Regions from separate parts of the Lysinibacillus sp. FSL K6-1151 genome, predicted to be linked through region 1. Evidence: riboswitches for the same ligand, from Rfam matches in the RefSeq annotation. Region 1 holds a riboswitch; each other region holds the start of a gene.
What was found. Region 1 has a riboswitch for thiamine pyrophosphate ahead of MHI04_RS11915 (ABC transporter substrate-binding protein). Riboswitches for the same ligand answer to the same signal wherever they lie in the genome.
Positions count from the first base shown of each region.

Region 1 (10,631 bases):
ATGACAACATACGTATTATTCGGTGGTATGACAGCGACATCTTGGGTGCAAATCATCAAAGCTTGTCTGTTAATGCTTGGTACAGTGATTATTTCGTTCTTAGTATTAAAAGAGTTCGGCTTCAGTATCTCGACAATGTTTACAGAAATGACAACAGCTACTGATAGTGGTGCTGCTTATTTAAATCCAGGTCTAAAATACACAAATGGACTTGATACAATCTCTATGTTAATTGCCTTAGTATTGGGTACTGCGGGTCTTCCACATATTTTAATGCGTTTCTTTACAGTAAAAGACGCAAAAACAGCTCGTTCATCGGTTATTTGGGCTACTTGGATCGTAGGTATTTTCTACGTTCTAACAATTTTCTTAGGTTTCGGTGCAGCAGCATTCGTTGGAAAGGAAGATATTATCGCTGCAAACGCTGCTGGTAACATGGCTGCCCCACTGCTTGCAGAAGCACTTGGTGGAGACATCCTATTCTCATTCGTTTGTGCGGTAGCCTTCGCAACAATCCTAGCGGTAGTAGCAGGTCTTGTACTTTCAGGTGCATCTGCCCTATCTCATGATATTTATGGACAAATTATTAAAAAGGGTAAAATTACAGAAAAAGAGCAAGTTCTTGCAGCTCGCATTGGTTCCATTACAATCGCTGTTATTTCTATCCTATTAGCACTTGGCGCACAAACATTAAACGTTGCATTCTTAGTATCTCTAGCATTCTGTATTGCGGGATCTGCTAACCTTCCAGTTATTATCTATACAATTTATTGGAAACGCTTTAATACAGCTGGTGCTGTAACGGCGATGTTAACAGGTTTAATTTCTGCATTAGTGTTAGTTGCTATTTCACCAAACGTATGGAATCCAGTTGAAGGTAAGGCGATTTTCGTTGGTGAACCATTAATCATGTTAACGAACCCAGCCTTAATCTCTGTACCACTTGGTTTCCTTGGTGGTTTCATCGGTACATTACTTTCTAAAGAAACGGATGACGCGAAGTATCGTGAAGTTGACGTTAAAGCAAACACAGGTATTTCTGTACAGGACGTATCTCACTAATCACTCAACACCCTCGTAAGCATCTCGCTTACGAGGTTTTACTTTTTCTTCCCTATTCGCTACTATAGAATGAGAAAAAGATTGGAGGTTATGCTCATGTCACAATCAAGGGCTAAAAAGAAACGGATGCATGTTAAACGAACTGTCGGCAAGGATGTTGAAAAAAACCGTCAATCTATATCCTTCAGTACACACGAGCGCATAACAAAAACAAAGAATGAGAAACTCGATCATGATTTCACAAAACATAAAAAGCAGTATAAGGACGACTAACGTTCCCTATACTGCTTTTTCTTTTAAAGCCGATAAAAGGCATTGGTGTTTTGCGTGATAATTTGAGCCACTTCCTGTGTCGACAACCCCTTGATGGACGCTATGACCTCAATGGTCGAATGCATCATCCACGGAGATGTACGCTTATTTGTAAACGGTCCTTCAAAAGGCCAAGGACCATCCGTTTCCACCATCATTAGTTCAATGGGATAAGCTTGTATCAACTGTTGAATTTCTTGTTCATACAAACAATCAGGGGTGATCGAAATAAAATAGCCATGCTGAATCATGCGTTTCACCACAGCCTCATCCCCTTTAAACCAATGAAAATGTGCTTGGCGAAGCTGATGTTTGTCAAGTAAATCACAAACGATGCTAGCATCCTCATAGACAGCGTGTAACACTATTGGCTTATCCAATTCCTTTGCCAAGACTATAAAACGCTCTAATAGAGCCACATAAAGTCGGTCATCTATCGTTTGCTCTTGTTTTAAATAATAAGGTAGACCCACCTCACCAATAGCAACCATATCATCCTGATGCGAACGAATCCAATCAAATAAAGCTGTCTCATCATTTGGACTTAGTAAAGGCTGTTCCGGATGAAAGCCAAAAGCAGCCTTTACTTGCTGATAGCTATTCGATAAACGCAACGTTCTTTCACAAGAGGAAAGTTGCATACTAACCGCGATTACAGCTTTCACTTCTTCTAATAAGGAAGGAATTTCCTCATCGGTGTACTGATCCAAATGAATATGCGCATCAATCAACATACATATCACCCTTTTCCTCCTGTAAATACATAAATAATTGTTGCTTTAACGCTGTGAATGCTGCAGAATGTCGAATTTCCTCTTTCCGAGGTCTCTCAAACGGCACGATGATTTCCTTTTTAACCGTCGCAGGACGTTTGCTTAAAACAAGGATCCGATCCGCTAAAAAGAGTGCTTCCTCAATACTATGCGTGACAAATAGTATTGATTTACGATAGGCTTCCCAGATGGATAATAGCCACGCTTGCATTTCCAGTCTGGTGAATTCATCCAGCGCAGAAAATGGTTCATCTAAGCATAAAATAGGCTTATCACTGACCATCGCACGTATAAAAGATACACGCTGTTGCATGCCGCCTGACAATTCGTTTGGATAAGCATGGATAAATGAACCAAGCCCCACCTTTTCAAGCCACTCTATAGCACGTTCAGTATTTGGTTGATGCTGTAATTCCTCTACGAGTGTGACATTCTCTAAAATCGTGCGCCAAGGTAGTAGACAAGGCTGCTGAGGCATATAACCAATCGTTCCTCTTTTTCGCTGAATGTCCTCTTCATTTAATAAAATGGACCCTTGATCAATCGTAGAAACGCCACCAATTAATTGAAAAAGGGTACTCTTACCACTGCCAGAGGGACCAACAATGGCCACAAACTCTCCAGCTTTAACGTCAAAGGATACATCTTCAAGAACTTGCAGGGTATCAAAGGATTTAGCGATGTTTTGAATGCTGAGCATGATAGCCTCTCCCCTTCACCATGAATTTTTCAAGTAAGCGAATACTGCTAAACAACAGTAAGCTTAATAAAACAATCGCAAAAATGGCTACGAATACACGATCAGTGCGGAACGAGGACTGTGCTAGGGTCATATAAACGCCTATTCCTTTTTTTGCACCAAGCCACTCCGCAATAACAGCGCCCATCACACTATACGTCGCAGCAATTTTTACACCTGAAAAAATCGTTGGGTATGCATGAGGCCATTCAAGCTTCCAAAAAGTTTGCGCCTTTGTAGCACCAACCATGGCAAAATAATGCTTTAACTCAGGTGCTGTTTGCCGAAATCCGTCCATTGCCGCAATAACAATGGGGAAAAAGCACACGAGGCAAATAATGATGAGCTTTGGTAATAAACCAAAGCCAAACCAAATAATGAGCAATGGCGCTAAGACAAGAATAGGGATATTTTGCGACATAATTAAAATCGGATAAAACAACTCCCGAATAAATGTAAATCGATGCAAGACAATCGCCACCATTAATCCACAGGCAATACCAATGGCAAGTCCTAATAAGGCTAATTGCATCGTAGCCCAAGCATGTGGTAAAAAGGTTTGATAGGCTTTAAAAGCTTCCAACAAAATACGACTTGGTGCAGGTAATAACCAATGAGGAACTTCAGCCACATGCACAATGAGCTCCCACACGAATAAGAGGAAGGCGATAAAAATAATCGTCCTTCCCTTTTGCAAAGCTTGTTTCATTACTGGTATTTCTCCGTTAATGTATCCATTGTTATACCAGTTGGCTGATATAATATTTTCACTTGTGTAATGACATTGATAGCACCAAGCTCAATCATCTTGTCATTCATTTTTTCAATGATTTGCAGCAACATTGACAGCTCACCTTCCATCGTCGTTTCCAACGGATGTACCTCATATTTCACACCAGCAGCATCTATCACAGCAATCGCCGCATCGACATACGGTATAACATCCTCAAATTTCTCTGTTTTTGGAATGATTTGAACACTGATTAATGAATTCGCCATCTTATTTGGTCTCCTTTTTAGGTAAGAAATCGTTTGTAAAGGCTTGTTTCGCATTAAATTCGCCCTCTAACACGTTGTTGCTAGACATCCATTTTGCATAGTTTTCCCATACAGAAAGCTTTTGCTCTCCCCATTGCTTGGCATCATCCTGATATTTATCAGCTAGCCATTCCTGACTTTTATGCACTAACGCTTGATCTAAATCGGGAGCCGCTTCTATTAAAATATCAGCCGCCTCACTTGGATGTGCTATGGCGTATTCATAGCCCTTCGATGCAGCCGCCACAAACGCTTGAACTAGGTCAGGATTGTCCTGGATCATTTTTTCATTTGTAGCTAGAACAGGTGTATAATAGTCCAGCTGATCACTATAATCTGTTAAGTACAGCATATTAATCTTTTCACCCCGTAGCTCAGCTTCAATACCTGTCCACGCGTAATAAATCCAAGCAAAATCAATATCCTTTTGCATCATCGTGAAAAAATCTAAATCTCCTGCATTGACGATATCTAGTTTATGAATGTCTGCCTTTTCTGTTTGCATCAATGATTGTAGGACAGCTTGCTCTAGTGGAGCCCCCCAACCGCCATAGGTTTTACCTTCGAAATCCTTTGGTGATGTAATACCTTTTGATGCAATAGAAGCAAAGCCAGATGTATTATGTTGAATAATAGCAGCAATGGAGACAAGAGGCACATCTTGCACACGAGCCTGTGTAATCCCTTCCTGATAGCTCACACCAAACTCTGCCTTGCCAGAAGCAACAAGCTGATCGGCTCCTGCCTCCCCAGGCATAATAATGTCAACATCTAAGCCCTGCTCCTCAAAATAACCGAGTTTTTTTGCGACATACAGTCCTGTATGATTTGTATTTGGTGTCCAATCTAAGACCACTGATACTTTTTTCAGCTGATCAGTAGCCTGCTTGTCCTCCTTGTCACTACAGCCCACTAACGTTAAAAGTGCAGCCACTAGAATAAATAACCATTTTTTCATGCGAAGTCCTCCTAGTCGATAATGTGAAAGTGTTCATGATTGAATGTTGTCACCAGAAAGAAAGCGTATGCGTTTGGCAAGATATTGCTTGAAAACATAAAAAAACGCCTAGGATTCCTCCCAGACGTATTGCAATCAATCTTCAAAACTTTGCTTTTTTGAATAGATGTTCCCTACGCTGGTACGAGCCAAATCAGGTTCAAAGGGTCAGCGTCTATCGGACACAATCTCAGCTAGCAACTACTAGCCCCCCTACATTCTTGTGCTATGAACTTTTCGTTGATTATTATACCCATAGTTACGCTAAAATGACAAGATGCTATTTTTGACTAACGACTGCTCTCGTAAAAAAACCCAGCACTCCTAAGAGACTGGGCTTATCATTAGCTTAGTTTCTGTTCTTTTTTAGCCGTTAAAACATGGGAAATAGCCCCATCTGTTGCAATATCCACTTTAAACGAACCGTTGGAATGGCGATCAGCACGCGTCAATGTTTGGACATCAATGAGCTCTTGTACACCTTTTTCCGTTTCAATCACTATTTGCTCCTCATTCGTTGCTTGAATAACTGCCACAATACGGTGAGGATTTGCTTTTAATTCTGTTAATACTTTTAGACCACGTTTTGCACGACTTGCCACTTCAACTTCTGCAACATTCATTTTCTTCACGGCTCCACGCTGTGTGACGATTACCACATATTGTGTAGCATCAGGCTGTAGCACATTGACACCGACTAAGGCTTCTCCATCCTTTAGCGTGATGCCTTTGACACCGCCTGTTTTCACCCCTGTAACTGGTAATTCTTCCAGTGGGAAACGAATCGCATAGGCTGTATCCGTTGTTAACATCAGTTCCACATCATCTGTCACAAACGATGCAAAGATCATCGCATCGCCCGCTTTAACATTCATTGTTTTTATTGGCTTCGAATAACGCGTCACCGCATAATCTGCCAGTGGGGAGCGTTTAATTTGACCATCTTTTGTAGCTGTTAAAATATACGTATTTGGCTGTTCGAATGTTTCAAAGCCATACACTGCAATAATAGACTCATCTTCCCCTGTTGGCACAATACTTGAAATATGCTGTCCAAGATCCTTCCAGCGAATATCAGGTAGCTCATGAACAGGCTGGTAAATATAATTGCCTCGATTTGTGAACAGTAACAGATGATGCTGTGTATTTAAGGTTGCTTCATACAATAAGTAATCCGAATCCTTCATCGCAAAATCCTGACCATTGGAAGCGGCATGTGAACGTGTGGATGTACGTTTAATATAGCCATCCTTTGTCACCGTCACCACAACCTCTTCACTTGGCACAAGGACATCTAGCGTAATTTTAATTTCTTCTATTTCCTGCTCAATTTTCGAGCGACGTGGCTCTGTGAAGCGTTTCTTAATCTCTAGTAACTCTTGTTTAATGACACGTACAAGCTTGGCTTCACTTTGTAAAATTCCTTCTAGCTTCGCAATCAACTTATTTAACTCGTCTTGTTCTTGACGAAGCTCTGTAATGTCTGTATTCGTTAAACGATATAATTGTAAGCTAACGATCGCCTCGGCTTGTACCTCTGTAAAATCAAACTTCGCTTGTAAATTAAGCTTCGCATCCTTCTTATCGTTAGAAGAACGGATTGTCGCAATCACTTCATCTAAAATGGAGAGTGCTTTAATTAACCCTTCTACAATATGAGAACGATCCTTTGCCTTTTGTAAATCATAAATCGAACGGTTCGTCACCACTTCTTTTTGATGCGCAATATAGGCATCTAGCAATAATGGCAATGTCATCATCGTTGGACGACGATTATGAATAGCAATCATATTAAAATTATAAGCTACCTGTAAATCTGTTGTTTTAAATAGGTATTGTAAGATTCCTTTTCCCGGAACATCTTTTTTCAGCTCAATTACAACACGTAAGCCTGTACGGTCTGATTCATCTCGGATTTCCGCAATACCCTCTAAACGTTTATCTACACGTTGCTCATCAATTTTTTTCACAAGATTCGCTTTATTCACATCATATGGTAATTCCGTGATGACAATTTGCTCTTTGCCACCCTTGATCGGTTCTACTACGGCTTGCGCACGGACAATGATTTTACCTCGACCTGTTTCATAAGCCTTTTTGATGCCATCTACCCCTTGGATAATCCCACCTGTCGGGAAATCCGGCCCTTTAATCACAGTCATTAATTCATCTACTGTCACGTTCGGCTTGTCTAAGCGCATTAACACAGCATCTAGCACTTCATCTAGCGCATGCGGGGGAATATCTGTTGCATAGCCAGCCGAAATCCCTGTAGAGCCATTGACTAGTAAGTTTGGAAAACGTGCAGGTAAAACAGTCGGCTCCATATCTTGATCATCAAAGTTTGGTACAAACTCGACCGTTTTCTTGCCAATATCTCGTAGCATTTCACCAGCAATAGCAGACAGTCTCGCCTCTGTATAACGCATCGCAGCTGGAGGATCACCATCAACCGAACCATTGTTACCATGCATCTCAATAAGCATATGACGTGCCTTCCAGTCCTGACTCATACGTACCATTGCTTCATAAACAGAGCTATCACCGTGCGGATGGTAATTACCGATTACGTTCCCGACAGTTTTTGCGGATTTTCGAAACGGTTTATCCTGTGTATTGCCTTCTGTAAACATTGCATATAAAATACGACGCTGTACTGGTTTAAGACCGTCACGTGCATCAGGCAACGCGCGGTCTTGAATAATATATTTACTATAGCGACCAAAACGATCACCCATCACTTCTTCTAGCGGTAAATCTTGAAACTTTTCTGTACTACTCATGCTTGGTCCTCCTCTTGTTGGATGAATTCATTTTCTAAAATATTTGAATCATCCTCCATACCGAAGTCAACATTGGCTTCGATCCATTTACGACGCGGTTCTACTTTATCACCCATTAACGTCGTGACACGTCTCTCTGCACGTGCACCATCCTCGATTGTGACACGAATTAATGTCCGTGTCTCAGGGTTCATTGTCGTATCCCATAGCTGGTCAGCATTCATCTCACCAAGACCTTTATAGCGCTGCAATATGTAACCCTTTCCAACTTTCTGGATGGCCTTTTGTAAATCGTTTTCTGTCCAAGCATATTCAATCACTTCTTTTTTACCAGTACCTTTTGATACCTTATAAAGTGGTGGTAAAGCGATATAGACTTTGCCTCCTTCAATGAGTGGACGCATATAACGATAGAAGAACGTTAAGAGCAAGACTTGAATATGTGCCCCGTCCGTATCCGCATCGGTCATAATCACTACTTTATCGTAGGCTGAATCCTCCACAGCAAAATCCGTGCCAACACCTGCTCCAATCGCATGGATAATCGTTGATATTTCTTCGTTTTTCATAATGTCCTGTAGCTTGGCTTTTTCTGTGTTGATGACCTTACCGCGCAAAGGCAAAATCGCTTGGAATGTACGATCACGACCTTGTTTGGCAGAACCACCCGCAGAATCACCCTCAACTAAATACAACTCATTCTTGGCCGCATTGCGAGACTGAGCTGGTGTTAATTTGCCTGATAGAATCGTACTACCTTTTTTGCTTTTCTTGCCATTCCGAGCGTCCTCACGCGCTTTACGAGCCGCTTCTCTTACTTGCTGCGCACGGATTGCTTTACGTACAAGAGAAGCCGATAACTCTGCATTTTCCTCTAGCACATACAAAATTTGCTCAGACACTACGCTATCTACGGCAGAGCGAGCCTCACTTGTACCAAGCTTGCCCTTGGTTTGTCCTTCAAATTGTAATAAATGCTCTGGAATACGAACAGACACGATTGCTGCTAAACCCTCACGAATATCTGTCCCTTCAAGGTTTTTATCCTTGTCCTTTAGCAAGCCGATTTTTCTTGCATATTCATTAAATACACGCGTCAATGCCGCTTTTGCACCCGTTTCATGTGTGCCGCCATCACGAGTACGTACATTATTAACGAACGACAAAATCGTTTCTGAATAACCATCGTTATATTGGAAAGCGAATTCTACTTCAATATCATCTTGTATGCCTTCTACATATTTCACAGGATGAAGAACATCCTTTTCTTCATTCAAATACGCAACGAAAGCTTCAATGCCATTCTCATAAAAGAATACATCTTGTTTGCCTTCCTCGCGCTCATCGATTAATTCAATTTTTAAGCCCTTTAATAAAAAGGCTGATTCACGTAAACGTTCTGCTAACGTATCATAATTGAATTTTGTGACAGAAAAAATCGTTTCGTCTGGTAGGAAATGAACAAGTGTACCTGTTTGCTTCGTTTGCCCAATTTCTTCAAGTGTTGTGACAGGATGTCCACCATGCTCAAAGCGCTGACGATACTTTTTACCATCACGATGAATCGTCACCTCTAAAAATGTTGATAGTGCATTAACTACAGAGGAACCTACACCATGCAAGCCACCACTTGTTTTATAACCACCTTGTCCAAATTTACCACCTGCGTGTAACACCGTAAAAATAATTTCAGGGGTAGGTTTACCCATTTTATGCATACCTGTTGGCATCCCACGGCCAAAGTCGCGCACACTCATACTTTGATCCTTATGAATTGTGACAATAATATGAGATCCAAAGCCGGCCAGTGCTTCATCCACCGCATTATCTACGATTTCATACACAAGGTGATGAAGTCCACGGCCATCCGTTGAACCGATATACATGCCAGGTCGTTTGCGTACCGCTTCTAATCCTTCTAATACTTGTATAGCGTCATCATTATAAACGCTAGTTGACTGTTTATTCGTCAAAAAATTCCCCTCCAAAAAACAAACACATGTTCTATTTATGTTCTCATCCTAATAATAATAGCATTTCCTGTCAATAGCTAGCGACAGGTCCATTAAATTTTTAAAATTTGCTCACAGTTTTGATCATCTTTATCAATAGTAAACATCTGCAACAGTTGCTTAAAATTGGTATTTAAGCAGGGCAGACTGCTACTAGTATCCATAAACGTTTGACGCATAGTAGCCGATTTAGTTTCAGCATACATAGAATCTAGTTCAGTGTAAACGCTACAATGTTTATTACGGTTAAACTGGATAAAGTTAGACTTCTATTCTACCAAAGGAATGAAGGATTGACAAAATTGCCTTTTTGCCTATATTTTTATAAAGGCTTTTTTTCACTTTCTAGAATCTCATGTCTGAAAGCCTACCCCTTATTAATAGGTTTTCTTTTGTATTGAATTCAAGGCTCCTAATGAAATCTCCTTCATAACATTGTAGATTAGCAAGAAAAAGTGTAAAATACTTGTTACAAACTATTAGTACCAAGTGATGGACTATGAATGAAAGGAGTCCAGCTATGATCAATGGACTTATTATTTTATGTGCTTATCTAATCGGCTCTATACCTTCTGGATTATGGATAGGTAAAATTTTTTATAATACCGATATTCGTGAACACGGGAGCGGTAATCTTGGTGCAACCAACACATTCCGAACATTAGGGAAAAAAGCAGGTATTGTTGTAACCGTAATGGATGTGCTCAAAGGAACAGCTGCGGTTTTATTAGTAGCACTTCCCGTTTTCTCTGACAGCACACTGCATCCCTTATTACTTGGTCTTGTTGCCGTAATCGGTCATATGTTTCCGATCTTCGCCAATTTCCGTGGTGGAAAAGCAGTGGCAACATCCGCAGGTGTTTTATTAGGCTATTCGTGGCCACTCTTTGTCCTATTATTTATTACCTTTATTGT
Region 1 covers NZ_CP152040.1:2,451,419-2,462,049, forward strand. The annotation lists gene MHI04_RS11885 (sodium/solute symporter) at 1-1,062, shown strand, start outside; gene MHI04_RS11890 (hypothetical protein) at 1,159-1,335, shown strand; gene MHI04_RS11895 (TatD family hydrolase) at 1,359-2,108, opposite strand; gene MHI04_RS11900 (ABC transporter ATP-binding protein) at 2,098-2,847, opposite strand; gene MHI04_RS11905 (ABC transporter permease) at 2,822-3,595, opposite strand; gene MHI04_RS11910 (thiamine-binding protein) at 3,595-3,885, opposite strand; gene MHI04_RS11915 (ABC transporter substrate-binding protein) at 3,887-4,882, opposite strand; TPP riboswitch at 5,036-5,146, opposite strand; gene parC (DNA topoisomerase IV subunit A) at 5,266-7,704, opposite strand; gene parE (DNA topoisomerase IV subunit B) at 7,701-9,677, opposite strand; gene plsY (glycerol-3-phosphate 1-O-acyltransferase PlsY) at 10,237-10,631, shown strand, end outside.

Region 2 (10,631 bases), 1.6 Mb from region 1:
TGAACAAACCATTCCTTCTATTTTATCTCGTGAAACAGCTATGATTTCTCGTACCTATATTGAGGATAATCCGTTTTATCCAGCAATTTATAATGCCGCAGGATGGAATTCGCTATTTGCCAATGGCGTCCCTCAAATGAATGCTTATATTGGAACGACAGCTAAGCAAGGGACAACCGTAATTGCAGAAAGTGAGAAGGAAGATCCTGTGTTAGCACAATGGCAATATGGACTCGGTAAAACATTTGCTTTTACATCCGATTCAACGGGTAAATGGACAGGAGATTGGGCAAGATGGCAGGACTGGGGAACATTTTGGCAGACGCTTATTTCACAAATGTTGCCAAGCTATAATGATGTTGCCTATGATGTGAGATTAGAAGCTGATGGCTCCTTTATGATTACAGACCCTACAAATGAAGCCGCATTTTTAGACATTGTAGCGGTTAATGAAGCAGGGGAGGAGTTAGAAACTCAGTTAGAAACCATTTCAGCCTCCCAAATTCGAGCTGTTGTACAGGCCGAACCTGGATTGATTTTCTTCCGTATAGCGGATGAGCAGCAGGCCATTTATCAGGCAGGCCTAAGTGTTCCTTATAGTGCTGAGTATGAACTGCTCCCTGTTAATGAAAAACTGGTTGAAGAGTTAACAAATCAAACAGGGGGAGCCGTTTTAAAAGAACCACAAGATGTGTTCCGTGACTTTACAACCAAAGGAGCGGATCGACAAAACATTGCTACATGGCTTCTTTTAGCAAGTATGCTTCTATTCTTTATGGATATTACCATAAGACGTTTTGGTTGGAGTTTCCTAACAAAAACGAATAAAAAAGAGCAGCCAATTGAGGAGAAACCTGTACAAGCAGAAGACACGAACGTAGCCCAGCTATTAAAGGGTATGAAAAAACGATCATAATAGAGTGAAGGCAGTGCAAAATCATTCCATTTTGCACTGCTTTTTTAAATGCTTTGAGGTTTTAAAAAATGGTGGTTTCCGCTAGGAAAGGGGTGCAAAGGTGATTGACACAGTGCAGCCTTCGAAAAGTGCTTCTCGGGGGAGAGAGACGCTCATAAAGAAACGAACCCCGCTCAAAGACTAGAAAAGAAATCTTCTCGCACATCTTAAAGGATTTCCAAAATCAAAAAGCACTCAGCACCACTCAATAAAGCGAAGAATTAAAGCTCTTTACTAGTACCGATTTTCGCAAAGTGCTAGCTACCATAACACCTAAGATGGCCCCGATGGTACTTGATGTTAAAAAGGCTGGCATGAAGAATAATGCGGCTACGGATGTCTCCATAAGCAATTTTGCATAGGGTACGGCAATAAGTGAAGCTAAAATACCAGTGCCAAAAACTTCGCCGAATCCTGCTAGCCATGATTTTCTACTGTATTTGTAGGCAAGGGCCGCACACAATGCTCCAATGACGCTACCAGGAATCGCTAAAAGAGAGCCTGTACCAGTAAAGATACGAATGATGGCTGTCACAAAGGCAACTAGAACTGTTGGCACGGGTCCTAGTATAATAGCTCCTATTACGTTAACAGCATGCTGAACGGGGTAGGCGCGTGCGATGCCTGTTGGTATGGATACAAAGGTAGATCCTGCTACAGCAATCGCTACTAATAAAGCCATGATTGTCATTTTACGAATTGACATAAGGTTCACTCCTCTTGAATAAAATCATGAGGGAAATTAAAAGGCCGCTTCCTTTAAACAATAGGAAGCGGCCTTGCATAGACAATGATAGTAGCAAGTAGCGCCACTTCCCTCCGCTAGTATGAACTAGATCAGGTTCAAAGGGTCCGTACATCATCATATACGTCTCAGCCTTTTAAAGGCTCCCCTAGTGGTAAATATCATTCAATTTTATTAACCAACATTACTGTAACATAATGTTAAAAATAGTCAATGATTTTTCTGACTATTTCGTATCAGGATGCATTAGATGAGGTGCTTTTTTCAATGTCCAGATGAGTGCAAGGAAGAAGCAGGCTAATAATATGATAGATCCGAAAATATATGGACTGTTCATATTCCAGTCAAATAGTAAACCTGCTAAGGCTGGTCCAATCATATTGCCAAGGCTCATGTAAGCATTATTCAAGCCCGCAGCAAACCCTTGTTCTTTCTCTGCAAGCTTTGAAATTAGTGTATTTACAGCAGGACGAATTAGTGTTGTTGCTGTAGAGAAAATAGTTGCTACAACTAATATAAGAGCGAAGCCAGATACAAACAATATTAAGAAAATAGCAACAGATGCAATAAATAAATTGACTAACACAACTTTCATTTCACCAAAGCGATTAAAAAGTGGTGTAATCACAAACATTTGTACAACTACCCCAAAAGCACCACCGACAACTAAAATAATCGCAATATCTACGGGTGTGTAATTAAACTTTTCTGTCACAAATAATGACAAGGTTGTTTGGAAGTTGGCAATTCCGAACGAGAACACGAGCATGATAATGAGCATAACGAAATAAGGCATATGTATGGAACGAGCCATTTGCTTCGCCAGATTTTCTTGCTTTTGCTTGTCATGTGAAGTGTTTGGTTTAGTAGATGGTAATAAAAAGTAAGATAAAACAGATGCAAGTATGGCAGCAACTCCTGCCGTGAAAAATGGAAAATGTAAACTAACCTTTGCTAAGAAACCACCTATTCCTGGCCCTATCATAAAGCCCAGTGACATAGCAGCACCTAACATACTCATACCTTTTCCACGTTCCTCGTAGGTAGTAACGTCAGCTACAAATGCCATAATAGGAGGTGCAACAAATGCGGAACCTAGACCGCCTAAAAAGCGTGCTAAAAATAGCATCCAGACGTCTGTGGCTAGGCCAAAACCGATTTGTGCAAGACCTGTCACAATAAGACCGAAAATAATTAAATTTTTCCGACCATACTGATCCGAAAGATTCCCAGCAATTGGAGAAAATACGAATTGAGCTAAGGCGAACGTTGCAATTAGCATACCTAGAACTTGTCCTGCTGCACCAAAAATTTTTAAATACTCTGGCATGACAGGAATAATAATTCCAATACTCCCCATTGCGATAAACATATTAAACATTAAAATATATAAAGCCGCCTTATTGGACTTCTGCTGGGTCATCGAATGAACCCCCTTTTTATAATCAAATATACTAAAGTCTATCATAAGATATCCTATCATCATATCGGTTGAAAGTCTGAAATGAAACATACCTGCTAGTGCAGCAATACCAATCCACGATGTAGAAAAGAATAAACAGACAATAGGTGAGGTGCTGCCAGAAGCAGGAAGATAATAGAAAAAGGTCTATTGACAAAATAAAAATTCATCGATAGACCTTTATATGCTTTAACGAATACTCATTTTAAATTCTAAAAACAATTCATTATATTTCCCTAAATAGTCTGGTCCTAAATTTTTGTAAACTTCTAATGTATCGCGTTGTTCTTCAGAAGGATAGTAGCGTTCATCAGAAACAACTTCTTCATCCATTAAGTCCATAGCAGCTATATTAGGCGTAGAGTAGCCTACATAATCGGCATTTTGTGCACCCGATTCAGCACTTAGCATGAAATTGATAAAGGCATGGGCACCGTCGATATTTTTCGATGTTTTAGGGATGACCATATTATCGAACCATAAATTCGAGCCTTCCTCAGGTACAGCAAAGTCTAGCTCCTCATTTTCATACATCATATCTGCTGCTTGCCCAGACCAAGTAAGGGCTACAGTGGCCTCATTGTTGATCATTAATGGTGTAATTTCATCTCCAATGATGGCTTTTACATTTGGTGCAAGTGTGATTAATTTATCAGTAGCCTTACGTAGTTCCTGATTATCTAGTGAATTCAAGGAATATCCGAGACTGTTTAAGCCCATTCCAATGACTTCACGAGCACCATCCACTAAAAAGACTTTTCGTTTTAAGGATGGATCCCATAAATCGTCCCAAGAAGAGAAATCTAAATCTCCCACAAGGCTTGGATTGTAGACAATGCCTACTGTTCCCCAGAAATAAGGGACCGAATATTTATTGTCATCATCGAATGGTAAATCTAAAAAGTAAGGATCGATATTTTTAAAATTAGGGATTTTTGTTTTATCTAAAGGAATCAATAAATTTTCTTCCTTCATTTTTTCTATCATATATTCAGATGGAACGGCAATATCATATGCTGTTCCACCTTGTTGAATTTTGGTCATCATCGCTTCATTGGAATCAAATGTCTCGTAGATGACATGAATGCCTGTTTCTTTTTCAAATTGTTTCAACAAGTCAGGATCAATATATTCTCCCCAGTTAAAGATTGTTAACGTGTCTTTTCCACTTTTACCGCCGCCTACACTTAAGGCGTCAGCCGCATAGAATAAAAGGGCTGAAACAACAAGGATGGCGATGGTAGCTTGAATTAATGACTTCATCGTTGTCCCTCCATTCTTTTACTCGTACGACTTGTAATGAAATAATAACCAACAACGACTAACACCGTAACAAAGAATACCAAACCAGAAATAGCATTAACCGTTAAAGAAATACCTGCACGGGCCATGGAGTAGATTTCTACAGATAATGTGCTGAAGCCATTACCCGTTACGAAAAATGTCACGGCAAAATCATCTAAAGAATACGTAAGGGCAAGGAAGAAGCCCGCAAAAATCCCTGGTTGAATATAAGGAAGAATGACACGCATCATAATATCCTTTTTCGTAGCCCCTAGATCTAATGCTGCATCGATTAAGGATTTATTCATTTCTAGTAGTTTAGGTAAAACCATTAGAACAACAATCGGTACACTAAATGCGACATGGGCTAACAAGACAGACGCAAAGCCAAGCTTAATGCCAACCATTGTAAATAAAATTAAGAAGCTAGCACCAATAATAACGTCTGGGCTGACGATTAAGACATTGTTTAAGGATAGTAAAGTATTGCGCATTTTTGAATCCTTGACAGTCACAATACCGATTGCACCTAGTGTGCCAATAATAGTAGAAATCAAAGCAGAAAGTAATGCCACGATTACAGTATTAATTAATATAACAAGAAGACGTGAATCTTCAAAAACAGCTTTATAATGCTCTAAAGTAAAGGATTCAAAGTGATTCATGGAGCCGCCACTATTGAACGAGTAAAAGATTAAATAGAAGATGGGAGCATACAGAACGATAAAAACAATCGTTAAATAGACTTTAGCTGATGCAGATAGTTTGTTCATCGTACGCGACCTCCTTTATCTTTTTGTCCCGTAATGAGCATAATAATTACCATGAATAAAATTAAGAACACAGCAATAGTAGAACCCATCCCCCAATTTTGTGTTACAAGAAATTGCTGTTCAATCGCTGTACCAAGGGTGATGACGCGATTTCCGGCAATTAAGCGTGTAATCATAAACAGGGATAGCGCTGGAATAAAGACAACTTGAATTCCAGATTTAACGCCATCCATTGTTAATGGTAAAACGACACGGCGAAAAGTTGTAAAAGCAGAGGCACCTAAATCGCGTGCTGCATAAATAAGTGTTGGGTTTAATCGATCTAAGGAGTTGAAGATCGGTAAAATCATAAACGGAATAAAAATATAGACCGATACAAAGACAAAGCTAATATCCGTAAAGAGCATTTGCTTAGGATCGAAGCCAAATACTTCAATAAATGCATTAATTGGTCCATACAATCCAAAAATGCCGATAAAGGCATATGTTTTTAACAATAGATTAATCCAAGAAGGAATAATGATGAGCAGAAGCCAAAGCTGTTTATGCTTTGTCTTCGTTAAGAAATAAGCAGTTGGGTATGAAATTAATAAAGTAAAGAATGTAATTAAAAAGGCATACCAAAACGAGCTCAATGTCATCTTTAAGTAAACAGAAGTAAAGAACGCTTTATAGTTATCGAGCGTGAAATTGCCATGTAAATCAAGTAGGGAATAATAAACAACGAGGGCAATCGGCGCGATAACGAAAAAGGCAATCCATAACACATATGGAAATAACGCTGATTTCGATGTCTTAGTTTGCATCTTCATCGTCTCCATACGATTCTAATCGTTTATCGAACTCTTCCTCAGTTTCATTTAAGCGCATTACGTGAATAGCCTCAGGATCAAAGCCTAAGCCAATTTCTGTCCCTACTTCTGCTTTTTTCAATGAATGGACTAGCCATTCATTGCCATCCTTATCGTACGTCGATAATTCATAATGTACGCCTCGGAATAATTGTGTATCCACTTTCACCACAAGTTTCCCTTTATCGATAGTTGTCATTTCTAAATCTTCTGGTCGAATAACAATATCAATTTTTTCATTTGGTTTCATCCCTTGGTCGACACATTCAAAAATTTTGCCAGCAAATTCAACTTTGAAATCTTCAATCATCACACCTGGTACAATATTAGATTCACCAATAAAGTCAGCCACGAAGCGGTTAATCGGTTCATCATAAATATCCACTGGCGTACCTGATTGTTGAATTTGTCCTTCACTTAAAACAAAAATCTCATCACTCATAGCAAGTGCTTCTTCTTGATCATGTGTAACAAAGACAAAGGTTTTGCCAAGACGTTGCTGTAATTCACGCAATTCATACTGCATTTCAGTACGTAGCTTTAAGTCTAATGCGGAAAGTGGCTCATCCAGTAAAATGACTTCGGGGTCATTAACAATGGCACGCGCAATCGCCACACGCTGACGCTGCCCACCAGACATTTCAGAGATTTCGCGGTTGCTGTAGCCTGCCAAATTGACAAATTTTAATGCCTCAGCCACACGTTCCTTTATTTCATTTTCAGGCAGCTTTTTAATGCGTAGTCCAAATGCGACATTTTCGAAAACATTTAAATGAGGAAATAGCGCATAATCTTGAAAAACAGTATTGACCTGACGTTCATTTGCAGGTACTGCATTAATTTTTTTATCATGGAAAAATATATCTCCAGTCGTTGGTTCTGTGAAACCAGCAATAATTCGTAAAATGGTTGTTTTTCCACAACCAGATGGACCAAGAAGTGTATAAAATTTACCTTTTTCAAGCTCCAAGTTGATATTCTTTAAGACGACGGTACCGTCACTATAAGACTTTGAAACATTTTCAAAGCGGATAATGGAATTCGTTGTCATTGATGCGCCTCCTTAAGCTATAAATAAGAATCTGTTGCAACGAGTAAAATTTTAGTTTCATCTGCATGTGCATTAAAAATTTGATGATGATCTGTCGCGTCAAAATAAAGAGCATTGCCCTCACTTGCGATATACTGTTCATTCCCTAAAACAAGACGAATACGTCCTTTGACAACATAAATAAATGTTTCTGAGAGCGACGGCTCAAATTGCTTGAATTCGCCATCAGCAGCAAAGGTTAAGAAAATGGGTTCCATCTCTTTTTCGTTAGATGTAGGGATTAGCCATTGAATTTCATAATTTTTTTCTTCATCTGTATAGATAGATTGGTCTTCTTCTGTATAGACAACCTTTTGTTCAGGTGAGTCATCATCAAAAAAATCTTTAGGTGTTGAACCTAACACTTCCAAAATAGAAAATAATGTTTCAATAGAAGGTGAGTTTAAATCACGTTCTAATTGGGAGATATAACCTTTACTTAAATCTGTACGTTCTCCAAGTTCCTCTTGGGTAAGACCTTTTTTTAAACGAAGCGCTTTAATTTTTGCTCCTATTTGCATCTTTTCCCTCCTAGAAGAAGTTTAGCAATCATAAACTTTTGAAATACGAAGTTTACTTTAACGAAACTTTTAGTTTACTAAAACCATTACAATTATACATAATAATTTTTTTTTTGCAATCATTTTTCGTGAAAAAAATAGCTATAAAATGTTAAAAAAACAGGCATAAAGAAAATGGAGAAAAATTTTGTATAGGGTAGAATATTTTTGTTAAAAATAGTGAATAAATAGGCTGTAGCAGTCATTTCATTTGTGGATTTGACGATTTCTTGTCATGCCACTTCAAACGTACAAACGAGCGGAGTTTACTTGTTTGAAAAACTGCGATTACTCTGCTATCGTAGAAGATGAGTTCGCTTGTGCGAATGGAATATATAAACTACATATTTATTCGGAGGGATTTATTATGGCAGAACGCATGGTAGGTAAACAAGCACCTGACTTTACAATGGAAGCAGTACTTTCAGACAAATCATTTGGTAAAGTATCATTAGAAGATATTAAAGCACAAGACAAATGGACAGTTCTTTTCTTCTATCCAATGGATTTCACATTTGTATGTCCAACTGAAATCACTGCGATGAGTGATCGTTATGACGAGTTCGAAGACTTAGATGCAGAAGTAATCGGTGTTTCTACAGACACAATCCACACTCACTTAGCATGGATTAACACAGACCGCACTCAAAATGGTCTTGGTGAATTAAAATACCCATTAGCTGCAGATACAAACCACCAAGTTTCGAAAGAATATGGTGTTTTAATTGAAGAAGAAGGTATCGCATTACGTGGTCTATTCATCATCAACCCAGAAGGCGAATTAAAATACCAAACAGTATTCGATAACAACATCGGCCGTGATGTTGATGAAACGTTACGTGTACTTCAAGCACTTCAAACTGGTGGTCTTTGCCCAGCAAACTGGCGTCCAGGTCAAGCAACTCTATAATCTAAATAGAGTCGAGTCATTATGGAACAAATTAAGAGTCCCCACGACAAGTTTGTGGGGACTTTTAACTGAATTTTTGTTTTTGAGAAGGGTTTTCAATTGTTATCGAACTAGTTGAAAACAACCTATATATTAGAGGAGGATTTTTATGAAACTTCGTGAACAAATGCCTGAGCTAGTAGGTGCAACGACTTGGTTAAATGGGGAAGTAACAAAAGCTGAATTAGTAGGCGAGAAACCAACATTAATCCACTTTTGGTCAGTAAGCTGTCATTTATGTAAAGAAGCAATGCCGGACGTCAACAATTTCCGTGATCAATTTAAAGATGAATTAAATGTTGTAGCAGTACATATGCCGCGTTCTGAGGCAGACACTGATTTAGATACAATCAAAGCAGTAGCAGCAGAACATGATATTGTGCAACCAATCTTTGTAGATAGTGAAATGAAACTAACAGATGCTTTTGAAAACCAATATGTACCAGCATATTTTGTGTTTGATAAAGATGGTCAGCTGCGTCATATGCAAGCTGGAGGAAGTGGCATGAAAATGCTAGAAAAGCGTGTCAATCGCGTGCTAGATGAGATGCGTAACGCTGAATAATAAAAAGAAGTTTAGACGGGGATCAAGATCCTCGTCTTTTTTGTTATCCAACATTGACGAATAGACTCTTGTTTTAACAATACATATGATAAAGAATAAGCTACAATGATGGTATAGTAGTTTTCGGAGGGATTTTTTATGATGAAAAAAGAGTTTGCGGTCATAGGGCTTGGACGTTTTGGAGGAAGTATTGTTCGTGAATTAATGAGTCAGGGTGCACAGGTGATGGCAATTGACCATTCTTCAGAGCGTGTAGATGAATTTGCCTCCATTGCTACCCAGGCTGTCATTGCAGATTCAACTGATGAATCGGTACTGAATTCATTAGGTATCCGTAATTTTGAGCATGTTATTGTAGCAATTGGTGAAGATATTCAGGCGAGTATATTAACAACGATTATTTTAAAGGAAATTGGTGTTGAGCAAATTACAGTAAAGGCTCAAAATGACTATCATGAAAAAGTTTTACGTAAAATTGGTGCAGATTTTGTCGTCCATCCTGAGCGAGATATGGGGATTCGTATTGCTAATAATATGTTATCTAATACAGTGCTAGATTATTTAGAGCTTTCGGATGAACATTCAATTATGGAGTTAAAGGCAAATGACGCGATTGCAGGATACTCCATTATGGATTTAGATATTCGAGCAAAATATGGCATTAACATTGTAGGAATCAAGCGTGGAGCTGATATTATCGTGTCTCCACAAGCAAGTGATAAGATTTTACTAGGAGATATTATGCTTGTGATAGGTGCTGACGTTGATATAAATCGCTTTGTTAAAAAGGCATTGAATGGGTAATGGCAAATGACTAAACGAAGATGGAGACTTGTTATTTTTGCCGCTGTTTTACTAATTGGTGCTTTTATCATGCAATATCGAGAAAAAAATGAAGATGAGGCAATCTCCTTAATTTTAGATCATGCCACAGAAATCGATGCAATTGAATTATTGCAAGGGGACCAATCTTTATTGCAAGCTACAGGAGATGAAGCAAAAGACTTTATAGAGAAACATCCATTAAGTCATGTAAGAGATCTTTCTAAAAAGGAAAGAACAATTTTTGAAGAAGAGCCAGCTTATCATATTGTTTATAAAATGAAAGAAAAGCCTCTTTATGAGGTGGAAATTTTAAAGGTAGCCATTCATTCTGAGCTTGATGAAGAATTGCAACAAATGGTCTTCACCGTTGGCGATACACAATATTTGGTTTATTGGGCCAATGAGAAAAAAGCCCTCGAACAATCAAGCAATACACAACGGTTACTCGAACAATTCGGACAATAACGCAAGTAGTGATTCAGCAATAAGGGCTGGTCACTACTTTTTTTATAAAAGTGGAAAGTAATATTTGGAAAAAATGTTTGATTTCTGTCTGATGGTTGAATTACACT
Region 2 covers NZ_CP152040.1:869,248-879,878, forward strand. The annotation lists gene MHI04_RS03985 (VWA domain-containing protein) at 1-916, shown strand, start outside; gene thiW (energy coupling factor transporter S component ThiW) at 1,161-1,661, opposite strand; TPP riboswitch at 1,753-1,860, opposite strand; gene MHI04_RS03995 (tetracycline resistance MFS efflux pump) at 1,927-3,123, opposite strand; gene MHI04_RS04000 (ABC transporter substrate-binding protein) at 3,352-4,425, opposite strand; gene MHI04_RS04005 (ABC transporter permease) at 4,422-5,219, opposite strand; gene MHI04_RS04010 (ABC transporter permease) at 5,216-6,025, opposite strand; gene MHI04_RS04015 (ABC transporter ATP-binding protein) at 6,015-7,121, opposite strand; gene MHI04_RS04020 (XRE family transcriptional regulator) at 7,139-7,681, opposite strand; gene MHI04_RS04025 (peroxiredoxin) at 8,088-8,630, shown strand; gene MHI04_RS04030 (TlpA disulfide reductase family protein) at 8,779-9,234, shown strand; gene MHI04_RS04035 (TrkA family potassium uptake protein) at 9,376-10,038, shown strand; gene MHI04_RS04040 (hypothetical protein) at 10,045-10,524, shown strand.
Region 2: another riboswitch for thiamine pyrophosphate. It lies ahead of thiW (energy coupling factor transporter S component ThiW); the one in region 1 lies ahead of MHI04_RS11915 (ABC transporter substrate-binding protein).

Region 3 (10,631 bases), 1.5 Mb from region 1:
GGTTGGTTGAACACGGAGCCGCTTTCTTAAGCATTAGCTCACAAAATCCAGATTTACTAAAAGGTATAGAGCGTGACAGAATCATGGCCTTCCAAAAAGCATCTGGTAAAGCATTAGCAAACTATTATCAATCGCTACAGTCTGATAAATTTAGTTGGTCAGTTATCGCTGCTCCATCTAAAGCCTGGGCAGCAAAAGTATTCCCTCACTTACAAGAGGAACAACAAATGGATGCATTATGGGAAGCCATCTTTGCAGCGACACGTATTGACGTTGAACATTCTATAGAAGCTTGGCATGCTCACGATCAGGAATTACATAGCAAAGCTGATTATTTAAATGGGAAGCAATATAAGTCGCTCCACTATACTGCTCCAGGCACTGACCTAACTATTGAGTTACCTACACATCATGTGTGGACAGGTGGCAGTAGTATTAATACACAGGGCCAAGCATTTATGGCCAATATGCCTACAGAAGAAATTTTTACAGCCCCTTTAAAAACAGGTGTTAATGGGTATGTTTCCAGTACTAAGCCATTAAGCTACGGAGGCAATATTATCGATCATTTCACTTTAACATTTAAGGATGGTCGTATCATTGACGTGAAGGCAGAGCAAGGACAAGAAATTTTAGCTTCCCTTATTGAAACAGATGGGGGTGCTCATTATCTTGGTGAAATAGCATTAGTTCCACATCAATCACCTATTTCACAATCTAATTTATTATTTTACAATACATTATTCGATGAAAATGCCTCGAATCATTTAGCCATTGGCAGTGCCTACGCATTTTGCATTGAGGGTGGTAAAGAAATGACTTCTGAGGAATTAAGTGCACATGGTCTTAACCAAAGCTTGACACATGTAGACTTTATGATTGGATCGGATAAGATGAATATAGATGGAATTACTCATGATGATCAAATAGACCCAATATTCCGCGATGGAAATTGGGCAATCTAAATAATCCATTCCTACTAATAGTATTCTAGGCTAAGTATGTTAAGGTTGTCATAAATTATCCTTAGATTTTCCTAGTAACCTATTGTATAATTGTTTTAGGGAAGTTTAGTAGATCATTTAAGTAGAGAGGAGCTCTAATAATGTTCATTACAACTGTTCTTGGCTTTTCAGCAGTTTTATTAATTTCAACGGGATTCTTCATCCACTACCTACAAGTTGGTTTAGATAGCAAGTCTTCAGTAACTGTAGATCCAAAGCCAAACGAAGAATATTAATGTATAAAAAAACAGCTACTGCAATGGTAGCTGTTTTTTTATCACTTACAAGTTATTTTCATCTATTAAAGCGTAGGAAACTGCTTCTTTATTGTAAAAATTATCTGAAAAAAGTCTTTATTGTTTGCATATTGAACGTTTTGCTCTAAAATATTTTTGTAAGGAAGGGAGCAATATTCATGACAATGTTACAAGATATTTTAGAGTTTAATAAAGAGTTTGTACAAGAAAAGAAATATGAACCATTCATCACTACAAAATATCCTGATAAACGTATTGTTGTTTTATCTTGTATGGATACTCGTCTTGTAGAGCTTTTACCAAAAGCTATGAATTTGCGGAATGGCGATGTAAAAATAGTGAAAAGTGCTGGCGCATTAGTGAGCCATCCTTTCGGTGCAGTTATGCGTAGTTTATTAGTGGCTGTCTATGGCCTACAAGCTGATGAAGTGTATGTCGTTGGACATTATGACTGCGGAATGAGTGCAGTTGACCCTGATGCTATGCTTAGTGAAATGGTGACAAGGGGTATTGATCCAGAAACAATCAAAATGTTGGAATATTCCGGTTTTGATTTAAAAGAATTTTTACGTGGTTTCGGTGACGTAGCAACAAGTGTTAAGAAAAGTGTCGATACGATTCGTAATCACCCATTAATGGTGAAAGACGTTCCTGTTCATGGTTTAATCATTGATCCGAATACAGGTCATCTTGATTTAATTGAAGACGGTAGCAAATAATAGCTAATAAAAAACAAGTGCCCATCTCTCGTGAAGGATAGGCACTTGTTTTTCTATTCATCCTCTAAACGCGCATACATATAGTGATCTACCCATCGGCCATTAATATACAGTAGCCTCCTTAGCAGACCCTCTTGTTGAAATCCAGCCTTCTCTAATACGCGCATAGAGGGGTTATTTTGTGTAGAGACATATGCCTCTACACGGTGTAAACCAATTTGATCGAATGCGAATCTCACCACCATATTTACAGCCTCTGTGACGATTCCCTTGCCTACATAGATTTCATCCATCGCATAGCCAACAAATGCACTTGAGTACGGTAAGCGTTTTACAGCATAAAGTGCAATATGCCCTATTAGATTATTTGTTCCATGCTCAAAAATACCAAAAGTAAATTCTCGTTTTGACTCCATTAAATAGAGACTCTCTTGAATTTTTTTATATTGAGCATCAACTGTATAATATTCAGGTTTTTGTAGTGGCTCGTATACAGACCAAAAGTATTTATTGCGGCTTACGAGACCCGATAAACTTCGTGCATCTTTTTCTTGGAATGTGCGGATGTAGCATTTTTCCCCCTTTATCGTTACCACATTCCCACCCTTTTTTCTTAATAAATTCCAAATTTTAAGCACCATTTCTCCACACTAGCCTTCCAATAAATATCAGTACATTTCTCATTCTCTGTTCACATTGGCTACAATCTAATGATTGTAAACCCTAGTTTTATTTCATTGTATGTAAAAAAAGATGCTGCTACAACTAAAACAGCTCATGTCTTATTGTTACAGCAGCACCATTTTATTATTTTGTTTTTTGTTCTTGCTTTTTCTCATTTATTATTTCTAAACTGGATGAATCAGCATCCTCTAGCTGTCCATTAGCTAATACATTTGTTAGATGAAGACCACGTTTTTGAGCCTCACGTTCAATATGTGCAATTGTTTCTTGAAGCACCTGAACACGCGCATGTTTTTTATCGTCTCCAGCAACTAAAATCCATGGAGCATCCTTTTTATCTGTCTTGTCAAACATTGCATTCGCCGCTTCAATATATTGTGGTGATTTTTCTCGATTCCGCCAATCCTCGTCTGTTAGCTTCCAAGATTTATAAGGGTTTTCTTCACGTTCTTTAAAGCGTTTTAATTGCTCTTCATCTGAAACATGTAGCCAGAACTTAATAATTATGTAATCTCCCGCAGTTAAAATTTTCTCGAAATTATTAATTTCTTCATACGCACGAGACCATTCATCCTTTGTTGCAAAGCCTTCGATACGCTCTACTAGTACACGTCCATACCATGAGCGGTCGAAAATAGCGATTTGTCCATGCTGCGGTAATTTTCTCCAGAATCTTTGTAAATAGTTATAGCGTAATTCATGTGGCTGTGGAGCTGAGATAGGGTGTACCACATAACCGCGCGGATCTACACGTTCAATCAATCGTTTGATTGCGCCACCTTTGCCAGCAGCATCCATTCCTTCAAATACTAAGATTAAACCTATTTTGTTTTTTAGTAAAAACTGCTGTGCATTTAACATTTCATATTGGAGTACTTTTAATTTCTTTTTATACATCTTTTTATCTAGTTCAATGGATAGGTCTAGGTTTTTCAAATTTTGTGCCATGAAACTTCACTCCTTTTGGTTGGATATTCTTATTGTACTAAAGAAATATATGGATGCCTATTGAGATGGTAAATTGTAGATATTACGAGCAAAACAACACGATACATTGTTGAAAGTTTCCGTTATAATAAAAATAGTGACAGTACTATACTTATTTGTCTTTTCCCTATAAAATCTAACACGAAGGGAGAGGAAAACATGCCTCGGTTTATCTTGATGACAATTTCTTATCTTGTCTCACTCATCCTAACCTTTTCATCCTTTTTCGTGAATATCAACGGTCAATCTATGCTAGAAATCGCTAATCGCTTTTCTGTAGTATTTGCACCAGTTAGTGTAAGTCATGTAATTTGGATTCTTATTTATTTTTTACTCGGTTATTGGTTAGTTATGAATATCAAAAAGACAACTATGAAACAGTCTGCGCTTTTTAGCTGCATAAATATATTGCAAGCATTGATGATATACGTATGGCATCATGAGTTATTTATTGTTTCACTTGGCATTACATTACTCTTAGTCTTGTATTTATTTATGTTGTATAATACGTACCCTCTTCATGACAAAGCAATGTCGGGTCGTATTCCTTTCTCCATTTATTTTGCATGGATGACATTTATTTTTATTACGAATATCAGTTTTACGTTAACGGCTTATGGTTGGAACGGCTTTGGTCTTAGTACGCCTCTTTGGGCAGTAATTTTGCTGACATTAGGTGGAGCACTTGCGCTACATATCCGTTTCCATCACTTTGATATTTTGTTTCCTAGTGTTTTTATTTGGGCTTATATAGGAATCGCCTTACATAATGGTTTTGATGAGCTACTTGTCACTACCGCCGCCTTCTTTTTATGTGGTGTTCTCTTTGTTGGTATTTTATTTATTAAAAAAAATCCTGCCTACCAAAAATAAATTGGTAAGCAGGATTTTTCATTTCATTGCATTCTATTCTTCGTCTAATGATGTTAGGATAATCGGTTTATCTTTTGTTACAATGACTGAATGTTCAATTTGAGCTACAAGTGATTTATCAGGTGTAATGAATGTCCAACCATCACCAGCTTCTACAATATGCTCTGCCTTCGCTGAGATAAACGGCTCAACCGCAAGCACCATACCTTCTTTCATAATTGTAGAATCCCATGCATCATAGTAATTTAAAATGTGATTCGGCTCATCATGTAAAGATTGACCTAAGCCATGACCAGTTAAATTCATAATAACAGTTAAGCCATTAGCATTCGCCTCACGTTCAACTGCCTTACCAATTTGATTTAATTTAGACCCAGCCTTTACCTTTGTCATTGCTCGATCAAAGGCGCTTTTGGCAACGCGACATAGCTTTTCTTTGTCCTCATAGCCATCACCAACCACAAATGAAATACCAGTGTCAGCAAAGTAGCCATTTAATGAACCAGAAACATCGATATTTACAATATCCCCCTCTTGAATAACACGTTTTCCGGGGATACCATGCGCCACTTCTTCATTGACACTAATACATGTATACCCTGGGAAATCATATTCTCCCTTTGGACCAGATATCGCGCCAGCCTCTGCAAACATACGGCCAGCAATTTCATCTAGCTCCAATGTTGTAACACCTGGTTTTGTGGCAGCTTTCATCGCTTCACGAATTTCAGCACAAATGCGTCCTATTTTTTTAAAAGCTTCAATCTCTTCTTGCGTTTTTACAATCATGTATAACGTCCCTTTCATCTAATATCTATACTTTAATATAACATAACTTGTTATGCGTATAACGATAAACGCTTTAAATATTGTATGCTTCCTTACTTTGCGAAGTGCGCAAAGAGTTATTTGCGACAAAAAAGCCCCTTCACAAATGTGAGGGGCATGTTTTATGCTTTTCTTTGCATTAATTGTGGAGCAGCTGTGAATAAAAGAACGCCTACAATTGCCGTTAAAATAGTTGCTGGTAGCATATATGTACCATTATAGATGATGGAATAGATCCATGCATTTTGATCGCCAGCATATTCTGCAAAAAATACAGCGCCAGCCATCGTGTGGGCTGCATATCGTAAAAAGCCCGCAAGTACCGTACCTAATATAATGTAAAGTGCCATTTTTGTTTTGTTGGCATTTTTGGCAGCCGCCAACACGGGTCCACGCACAACCGCCGCTAATCCTACAACTGTGAAAGCAACACCATAATCAAGGAATCCTTGTAGCCAGTGCACAATCGTAGCACCAAACATGGTTTGCATTACACCCACGAGTAATCCAGTTGTTAGCCCAGCTACTAAGCCCCAGCGAAATGCTATTAACATAATAGGTACCATGACTAGACTAACAGAGCCACCTTGTGCCCATACTTTAAAGGAAACCTGATCAAGCACAAGACCGATTGCTGCAAATATCGCAATCTCCACAAGCATTAATAGTCTTTTTTTGTCCATATATATTCTCTCCTTTGTTCCGATGTAGGATACAAGAGCAGGAATAGAAATGCGCTGATATGTCTCTTTCTGACACCTTTTTATTCCCTCAAGAATGAAAAAACGATGCCAGGACAGAGCCTCACATCGTACTAGTGTCGGTTTCTATCCACATCCCTACGCAAGCGTTAACTTACAGGTTCAAAGAGTCAAGGCATTACGTGCCCAGTCTCAGCTGACATCATCAGCTCCCCTTGTGGTCGTTACATCTGAATTTATTCGAACATTCTCATTGTACGCAAAGGATAGAAGGATTACAACCTCTTCCATATATTATTTTTTTGAAACTTTGCTGTTTTTCATGCGTAAATATTACAAAAGGAGGTACAACTATGGAGAACCAAAAAATTTTATCTGCCTTTAGTTATTTAAGTATTTTCTTCGCCCCTTTTATCGTCCCATTAATTGTGTACATTATTACGAAAGATAGTGACGTAAAAAGACATTCAATTCGTGCACTTATCTCTCATTTAATTCCTTTTGTTTTCGGCATTCTGTTCTTTATTGTCTTTGTTTTTTCTACATTTAATTTGGATCCAACGTCAGGCAATAATACGATGTTGATTATTTGGTTCGTTTCGTTTGCCATTTATGCCATCGTCTCACTAGGAATTGTAATATGGAATATTATTCAAGCTGTTCGTGTTATTCGTTAATGTTTCATTTTTAAGCGAAACAGGTAGTAGTAATTGTAAAAGGAGCTGTTTTTGAATGAAAGTATCAAATGTTGTGAAAACCGCCGTAAAATTAGCACCTATTGTTATTCCTATCGTGAAAAAAGTAATGGCTGCAAAAAAAGGGACAACACCTACAGCCATTCCTCGAAAAAAATAAACAGCAGGCGTATTCCCTTGTTTTGGAAATACGCCTTTTATTTATTTCACTTCAAAGTGGGTTTGACTATGTCCATTCAATGTTTTTTCTACATGTAAGACCGCTGGCATCGCTGATTTTAATTCAGGCACATGAGAAATCACGCCAATCATACGACCAGAATCCTGTAAAGCAATTAATGTATCAATTGCTTTATTCAAAGATTCCTCATCAAGCGAGCCAAAGCCCTCATCAATAAACATGGTTTCAATATGAATATTCCCTTGGAAGCTTTGAATGACATCTGCCATTCCTAAAGCAAGACTTAAGGAAGCATTAAATTTTTCGCCACCGGATAATGTTTTCACATCACGTAATTGATCCGTATAGGCATCATATACATCAAGCCCAAGCCCACTTTGCTTCGCATGCTTTTCTAGTCTATCAGAACGTCTAAGCTCAAATTGACCATTTGATAAGTGATAAAGACGAATATTAGCGGCATCGGTAATTTGGTCTAAGTAATTAATTTGAATGTATCGCTCAAAGGACAGCTTTTTCGAATTTTGTCCGTTTAATAATCCATAGAGTTCCTTTACTCGACCAGCTTCTTGTTCAAGTAACTGAAGCTCTCTCGCTGTTTCTTCTACTTTTTTTATAAAGCCCTGGCATGCTTGTGCAAAACCATTCATCTGTTGCAAACGTTTAAATGCTTCCTCATACGCTGTACGAAGTTGTTCTACTTTTGCTTCCATCATCACTAAATCTTGCTTCTCTTTCCCTTGAAGATACATAGCCCCTTCAGTTATTTGGATTTTCAGGGTATGTACCTGTAAAGCATAGTCACTGCATACTTTGCGAAGTGCCTCCAATTGGCTCGCACTCCGTTTGGCAGCTGCGTATTCCTCATAGCTGTCAAAGCCGATTTCCTGCATGCTTGCTGAAAATTGCTGCCGCTTTTCATTCATTTTGAGCTGTAATTCCTCAAAAGATTGTTTGGCGATTTCTACAGTTAGTTTTGCATTACTTGTCGCTTCTTTTACGACATGCAAATTTTCTTGACTCTCTTGCCATGTTTTTTGCAAATCCATTTTCTGTTTACTAACATCCGTAAGTTGTTGCTTTAATTGCTGTAATGTTGGTAAATTGGCTGGCATCTGCTTGAGCTGTTCTTCTACAACCGCTTGTAATCTTGTCCATTCTTTCATGTGCTCAGCTAAATATTGCTCTAATTCCATCTGTTTATTTCTAAGCTGCTCTATTCTATCACGTTGATGCTTTAGCTTTAATCGCATATCTGCTAGTTGATGATGGACAACTTTTAAGCTCGCAATCTCTTGCTCCGTCTTGTGTAAAGTAGCGATGAGCTGTGCTTGGTCTTCTTGTTTAATATGCTGTGCTTCTAGCTGCTGATATGTATCTTGAAGAAGCTGTTGCGTAGATGACAAAAGTGCTGCCTTCTTTAGATACATACGCTCGTCTGAAGAAGCCTTCACTCTTAACGTTTCCACTTGAGCAAGTTCAATAACTTCCAGTTGCTCTTTATGTGTTTTCTCGTGAGTCATACTGCCACAAACAGGGCAAGGCTCCCCTTCCTTTAGCTGTTCCGCTAAAATACTAGCCTGACTTGTCAGCCACCGTTGCTGCAATAATAGAAGGGCCTTTTTACTTTCTTGATAGTGAATGTCTGAGGCAGCTACGTCCTGCTGTGCTAACTCTACGGCACTTTTATATTTCTCAGCTTGTTTGACTAAAGCTACCTGTTCACGTAGTTTCGGTAACTGTTCTAAGTAGCTTTCATATGGCTCAACCTGTTTTTCATAGCCTTCCATCGTTTGAGAAAATTGCTGCAATTGCTCTTGTTCTTTTTCCAATAACGTCAGGTTATCAGCCACCGCCATTTTTGCTGTTTCAACATACTGCTCAGCTATTTGCAGCTGCTGCACGTTGTTTTCATAGGCCTCGAATTTAGGCAATGACGCTAATAATTGCAATTCCTGCTGCAAAATTTGTTGACGCTCAGGCTCTTTCGCCTCTTCTACCCTATATTTTTCTTGGGCTCGCTGCAGTTGCTCTTCTGTTTGCTGATGCTTAACTTGTGCTTGCTGAAAAGCTTGTTCCTTTACATTAAGTTCAGCACGTAAATCAATGCATTGTTGTTCAAGTAGCACAAGTCGCTCTGCTTGTTCTGCTAAAACAATCTCCTGCTCCTTCGCGCTATATGCGTCCTGCTCTTGTAACAGCATTTGTAGTCGCTGCTGTCGATTCGCTTGCTCATCAAATTGCTCATTCAGTGTTTTAGCTAATCGATAATATTCTTGTTCTTTTTGATGAAGGCTATAAGCTTCTTCATATTGTAGCTGTTCATCCTCAATACATTTTGTATAGTAAATAATCTCCTCATCAAGTGCCTGCTTTAGTTGATGTAAATTTTCCGTTTTGTCAGCAATTAATGTGAATAACGCTGATGAACGTTGTGGTAAGACACCGTCAATTTGACCAAGTAAATGTTCTTTTAATTGTTTGGCACGTTGTAGATCACTCTCTGCCTCTTTTCGTTTAGCATCAAGCTTTTTCGTCATGACACCAAAGCGGTCTGTTTTAAAGATTTTCCGCAAAATAACTTCTTTGTTTGTAGAATCTGAGGTTAATAGCTTGCGAAATTCACCTTGAGGTAGCATCACAATTTGGCTAAATTGATCTTTTGTGAGACCTATTATTTCCTGCAATTTTTTATCGACTTCAAGCGTTTGCTGCTTCTCTACAATGCTATAATCAAGCTTTCCCTCTTTTACTTCAGCTAACTCTATTTTCTTCCCAGTAATCGTTTTATTTTTTTCTTTAATATGACCGGGCTGTCGTATTATTTGATAGACCCTTCCATGCATTTCAAACATGAGCTCTACAGCTGTATAAATATCATCATGAGCAAAGCCACTTCGCAGTAAAGCCGTATCCTGACGATCCTCACCACTGCCTGATCCGTAAAGGGCATAACAAATGGCATCAAAAATGGTTGTTTTTCCAGCACCGGTTTTACCAGAAATAGCAAACAATCGATGTTCCCCTAGTTCTTGAAAATCAATTACTTCAGTGTCTTTATAGGGACCAAATGCAGTAATCGTTAACTTTAATGGCTTCATTTTACTGTCTCTCGCTCCTCATCTAATAATTCCTGTAACATCTCTGTGAAAAGGCGTTCCGTATCTTCATCTGGCTGAATACCGATAATATCGGTAAAGAAAGAACGGAATAAATCAATATCCTCTAGTTTTTCCGTTTCTACAACTTGTAGCTCACGCGACACCTCTTGTCGTAATACCTTACGTTCCACATGCATAGCGTGCGGAAACACACTGCGAATGCGTTCCATCGGCGAAGACACCGAAGTTGTATCCGTCAATCTGACAAATACATAATCATCACTTGGTGTGAGCTTTAATAAATCCTCTAATTGACCTTCTACTACTCGTAAATCTCTTCTTGGCACAAGCTTTCTTTTAGTTACTGTGCTATTACCATGCTCATCTAAATCAATGATTAAAAAGCCTTTTTCATGTAAATGCTCAGATAACGAATATTTTAATGGAGAGCCTGCATAGCGAATGGTTTCATTTAAGACAAAATGTGCCTTATGTAGATGCCCAAGTGCTGTATAATGAAAGGGTTTAAATAAAGCTGCACTCACACAATCTGAGCCTCCTATGGAAAGCGGTCGCTCTGAATCACTTGTATTCGCTTCTT
Region 3 covers NZ_CP152040.1:3,949,010-3,959,640, forward strand. The annotation lists gene MHI04_RS19135 (aminopeptidase) at 1-965, shown strand, start outside; gene MHI04_RS19140 (hypothetical protein) at 1,106-1,240, shown strand; gene MHI04_RS19145 (carbonic anhydrase) at 1,420-1,980, shown strand; gene MHI04_RS19150 (GNAT family protein) at 2,034-2,621, opposite strand; gene MHI04_RS19155 (polyphosphate kinase) at 2,788-3,612, opposite strand; gene MHI04_RS19160 (hypothetical protein) at 3,811-4,524, shown strand; gene map (type I methionyl aminopeptidase) at 4,558-5,313, opposite strand; gene thiT (energy-coupled thiamine transporter ThiT) at 5,475-6,035, opposite strand; TPP riboswitch at 6,172-6,279, opposite strand; gene MHI04_RS19175 (DUF4870 domain-containing protein) at 6,407-6,730, shown strand; gene MHI04_RS19180 (hypothetical protein) at 6,786-6,908, shown strand; gene MHI04_RS19185 (SMC family ATPase) at 6,950-10,030, opposite strand; gene MHI04_RS19190 (exonuclease SbcCD subunit D) at 10,027-10,631, opposite strand, start outside.
Region 3: another riboswitch for thiamine pyrophosphate. It lies ahead of thiT (energy-coupled thiamine transporter ThiT); the one in region 1 lies ahead of MHI04_RS11915 (ABC transporter substrate-binding protein).